One region of the Arthrobacter sp. NPDC093125 genome, then DNA from elsewhere that is predicted to be linked to it. Evidence: predicted binding sites of a transcription regulator. Region 1 holds the regulator's gene; the other holds the start of a gene.
The links. Region 1 encodes LexA, which represses DNA repair genes until DNA is damaged. Its sites were predicted from a motif close to TCGAACANNTGTTCGA; they were not measured.
Positions count from the first base shown of each region.

Region 2: ACIP9X_RS04065 (LexA family protein) is a predicted target of LexA. The motif match lies at 1,266-1,281, and genes of this name have one in related genera.

Region 1 is NZ_JBIVOQ010000004.1:75,562-77,956, forward strand. It holds gene ACIP9X_RS09990 (LysM peptidoglycan-binding domain-containing protein) at 1-150, opposite strand, end outside; gene ACIP9X_RS09995 (hypothetical protein) at 117-260, opposite strand; gene lexA (transcriptional repressor LexA) at 743-1,489, shown strand; gene ACIP9X_RS10005 (ATP-dependent DNA helicase) at 1,611-2,395, opposite strand, start outside.
Region 2 is NZ_JBIVOQ010000001.1:874,203-876,597, reverse strand. It holds gene ACIP9X_RS04075 (hypothetical protein) at 39-347, opposite strand; gene ACIP9X_RS04070 (dihydrofolate reductase family protein) at 501-1,067, opposite strand; gene ACIP9X_RS04065 (LexA family protein) at 1,295-1,726, shown strand; gene ACIP9X_RS04060 (Y-family DNA polymerase) at 1,719-2,395, shown strand, end outside.

The DNA.
Region 1 (2,395 bases):
GGTGACGGTCTCTGTGACTGAGAGTCCGCTGGCTGTGTCCGCTGCCTTGGCCGGGGAATTCAGCAGGCCGGCGAGGGAGATCAGGAGCGCCGCAAGAAGCACCAGCGGGAACCCGATCAGTACGATCCGGCCACGTCGGGTGAGCCGCAGACGAGGCGGCTTCCCCGCCTGCCCGCTTGCGGCCTGAGACCGAACCGCGTGAGGCTGCAGTGCATGAGTCTGACGTACGTCAGACTGCATGACGTGAGGCTGCACCCCATGAGACTGCACTTTGTGAGACTGCACTTTGTGAGACTGCCCTGCGGGAGACTGCACTGCGTGAGGCTGATGAACCGTTGTTGAAGCTGACATGACCTAAGCCCTCCTGGACTACTCTGTGCTGCTGCCGGTCGGTACTGCTGAGCATGTGTACAGCTGCTTCCCTGGCTGCCGCCGGGGCTGAGCTGCTGCCCACGCGCCCGGGTTCAACCGGATGTCCGCCATCATGTTCGAAGAACGGATCGGACCTGCAGTGGCAATAGAACACATGTTCGAACTTTGCTTCTCCAGTTTTAGCACTTATCAACGAACAAAGTCGAGACTCGCTAGAACAAATGTTTGAAAAAGCCGTGCGGCTGGCCTACGTTGGAAATCAAAGAACAACCACTTCTGCAGTTGATCAGCAGGGTCTGACATTTTCAGGCCGGGGGGTTCCCGGCACTGCAGCCCCGCAGTCCGGGTGGAACGAAAGGCACTTGCGAACATGGCAGCATCAGCCTCCGAAGGCAAAGCTACCCAGCGCAGCCAGCGGCCCCGGAAGCCCAAGGGGCTCACCATCCGCCAGAAGAAGATCCTGGAAACCATACAGCGTTCGGTAAATGACAACGGCTACCCTCCCTCCATGCGGGAGATTGGCGATACCGTCGGGCTGGCCAGCCTGTCCAGCGTGACCCACCAGCTCTCACAGCTGGAGAAGCTCGGATATCTCCGGCGCGATCCCAAGCGGCCCCGGGCAATGGAAGTCCTCATGCCGCTGACCCTGGACGCCGGCCTGTCCAAAGCTTCCGACCCCGAGCAGGACGTCCGGCTTCGCAGCGTCGGCCCGGCCGGCGTGTCCGAGCTTCCCAGCGCAACGGACACAGCCATGGTGCCGCTGGTCGGCCGCATCGCGGCCGGCGGCCCCATCCTCGCGGACCAGATGGTGGAGGAGCTGATGCCGCTCCCCCGGCAGCTTGTGGGCCACGGGGAACTGTTTATGCTGCGGGTCGCGGGTGACTCCATGGTGGACGCCGCGATCTGCGACGGCGACTGGGTGGTGGTGCGCCGTCAAAGCGACGCCGTCAACGGCGACATCGTTGCGGCGCTGCTGGATGACGAAGCAACAGTGAAGACCTTCCGGCAGCGTGACGGCCACACCTGGCTGCTTCCGCAAAACACGCAGTACGAGCCCATCCTGGGCGACCACGCCGTCGTCATGGGCAAGGTCGTTTCGGTGCTCCGCTCGCTCTAGGCTCCGTTCGCTCTAGGCTGCGTTTGCTCTAGGCTGCGTTCGTTCCGGGCTGCGTTCGTTCTGGACACGCGCACCCGAGGACTCCGACGCACTGCAGGCCACGCTGACTCCGGGCCCCCGCTCACTCCGCCTGGGCGAGCCTTTCCAGTGCTGCAATGGCGATCTTGCGGTCCGTCGTGGGCCAGAACGGCGGGAGCGCAGCCCGCAGAAATCCGCCGTAGCGCTCGGTGGAAAGCCGCGAATCCAGTACTGCCACCACACCCCGGTCATCCGTGGACCGGATAAGACGTCCGGCACCCTGGGCCAACCGGATCGCCGCATGCGTGGCCGAGACGGACATGAATCCATTGCCGCCGGACTGCGCCACCGCACGCGAACGTGCAGTCATCAGCGGATCATCCGGCCGCGGGAACGGAATCCTGTCAATCACCACAAGCCGGCACGAGCCGCCGGGCACGTCCACCCCCTGCCAGAGGGACATGGTCCCGAACAGGCAAGTGTCCGGCTCGTCTGCGAACTGCTTGACCAGCGCGGTCATCGTGGAATCGCCCTGGCAGAGCACGTCGACGTCGAGGCGGGGGCGAAGAGCATCAGCGGCCTCCTCGGCGGCGCGACGGGACGAGAAGAGGCACAGTGCTCCCCCGCCCGAGGCCTTGATGAGAGCTTCGAGTTCGTCGAGCGCTTCGGGCGACGTGCCCCTCCCCGGCTTGGGCAGATGCCCCGCCACATAGAGAATGCCTTGCTTCGGGTAATCGAAGGGGGAACCCACGTCCACGCCGGTCCAGCTGGGGGCGCCCTCGCCCAGGAGGCCGAGGCCGCCGGCCGCGGGTTCGAAGGCCGAGCCGATGGCGAGCGTGGCGGAGGTCAACACTACGGTGTGGTCCGCGAACAGTCCCTCCCGGAGAC
Region 2 (2,395 bases), on a different contig from region 1:
GGCAGCCCCGCTCGACGGGGTCGCTGAGTTTGTGAGGTTCACCCCTTTGAGGCGGGGCTCCGCTTCAAGGCAAACCGCCTCCGGGCCGCGGCCCGCAGCTCACCGCGCCGGCGCTTACGCCACCAGCGGCGGGTGATGTCGGCGGCGGCCAGCAGGCCGGCCATGGGTGACAGGACAGCAACAGCGTAGACAAACAGCAGCCACGTCAGCGTTGCGAGAGGGGGCTGGCTCCTGCTTAGCAGCGACAGGCCGCCGAACAGGCCAGCCGTCCAGAACAGCACCACCAGCACCAGCACGGCAGCCGCGGGAAAGTACTCATTCCGCACGACTTTCATCACAGTTCTCATGCCTGTGCCCTACCCTTTCCCCACGAACGGTCTGCTCGTTCCAGTATGCGGCGCACGGCCCTCACTTTCGGCTGCGCCACGGACAGATGTGGTCAAATCGACAACGCGGCACCTCGCGCGTTTGGGCGTGGGCCTGTTTTTGGGCGTGGGGCCTCAGGCGCCGTGGGTTGAGTAGTGGAGCAGGACGACGCCGTTGCCGAACGGCCGCGTCTTCTCCAGCTTCAGGTTCGCCCGGACATCGGGGGCCTCAAACAGCGGCCGGCCCTGTCCCAGAACCACGGGGTGCACATAAATCCGGAATTCGTCGATGAGGCCGTGCCGCATGAAGGTGGAGGCCAAATTGGCGCCGCTGAGGACGATGTCGCCGCCGGGCCGCGCCTTGAGTTCTGCGACTTGTTCAGGCACGACGCCGTGAATCACCGTAGTGTTCGAGCCCGCCTGCGTGAGGGTTCGCGAAAACACGAACTTGGGCATGTCGCGCCAGATTTCGGCAAACTCGACCATGGCCGCCGAGCTGTCCGGAGCCTGGCCGGCGGCAGGCCAGGCATCAGTCATCAGCTCATAAGTGACCCGCCCGAACATGAAGGCTCCCGTCGCCCGGAACTGCTCGTTGAAGTGGCGCAGGAGTTCCTCGTTGACCACGTGCCAGCTGATGTCCCGGTCCAGCCCCTCGAAGAACCCGTCCAAAGACACCGACGAAACCAGGATGATCTTGCGCATAGAGCACCTCCAGTGACGGCGAAAGGCGGGCCCGGCCGCCGTCGTAATTCCAGCGGCGCGGCCCCTTCCAGCATCGCCGTATCTTCCAGTGAAGCACTCCCGGATCCCGCGGAACAGGACATGGGCCAGGCGGCGGCCCGGGCACCAGATAAATCATGGGGAGTTCAAACTGTCGCACCGGGGAGCTAGACTGAACTATCGAACATATATTCGAAAAAAGGTGTGTTTTGGGCGTAGTTATCGGCCCCCGCGTGATAGACGCAGGGCTTTCACTGAGTCTGGTGCTGGTCTCGCCGGTGGCAGTCCCTGCTGGCTACCCTTCCCCTGCCCAGGACTACTTCGACGGGCGCATTGACCTGAACGAGCATCTGATCAAGGACATCACCAGCACGTACATCGTGCGGGTGTCGGGTGATTCCATGGAGCAGGCGGGCATCAGCGACGGGGACGAGCTGATCGTCAACCGCGCTCTGGAGCCACGGGACGGCTCGGTGGTGGTGGCCGTCCTCGACGGGGAGCTGACCATCAAGCGCCTGCGCATCACCCCGGCCGGCGTGGTGCTGCAGGCGGCCAACCCCACGTATCCGGACATCCGCGTTCCTGCCCTGGCCGAGCTCACCATCTGGGGCGTGGCCACCCGGTGCCTGCACCATGTCTGACTCAAGGCACCAGATTGCACTGGTCGACGTGAACTGCTTCTACGCCAGCGCGGAACGGGCCTTCGATCCGTCCCTTGAGGGCCGTCCGCTGGTTGTGCTCTCGAACAATGACGGCTGCGCGGTCACCCGCAGCCCCGAAGCCAAGGCGCTGGGAATCGGGACAGGTGATCCCTGGTTCAAGCTGGCTCCCCGCGCCAAGGAGTGGGGGCTTGTGGCCCGGTCCAGCAACTACGAGCTCTACGGCGACATCAGCGCCCGCGTCATGGAACTCCTTAGCCGTTACTCTGCCTGGCTGGAGGTGTACAGCATCGATGAGGCCTTTCTCGGCGTCAAGGGCAGCCCGACAGAACTCGTGGCGATGGGGCGGGACATTAAGGCCGCCGTCCAGCGCAATGTGGGCGTGCCGGTCTGCGTCGGGATCGCCGGCACCAAAACCCTGGCAAAACTGGCCAACAGGTGGGCCAAGAACAACCCGTCCTTCGGCGGGGTGTGCCGATGGGAATCACGTCCGGCTGCGGAGCGTGAGGCTCTCATGGCGAGGCTGTCCGTCGTCGAGATCTGGGGCGTGGCCGCCAGGCTCACGCGAAGGCTTAACGCCATGGGGATCCATTCCATTCTCGACCTGAGCCGCGCGGACCCGGTGATGATCAGGGACCGGTTCTCCGTGGT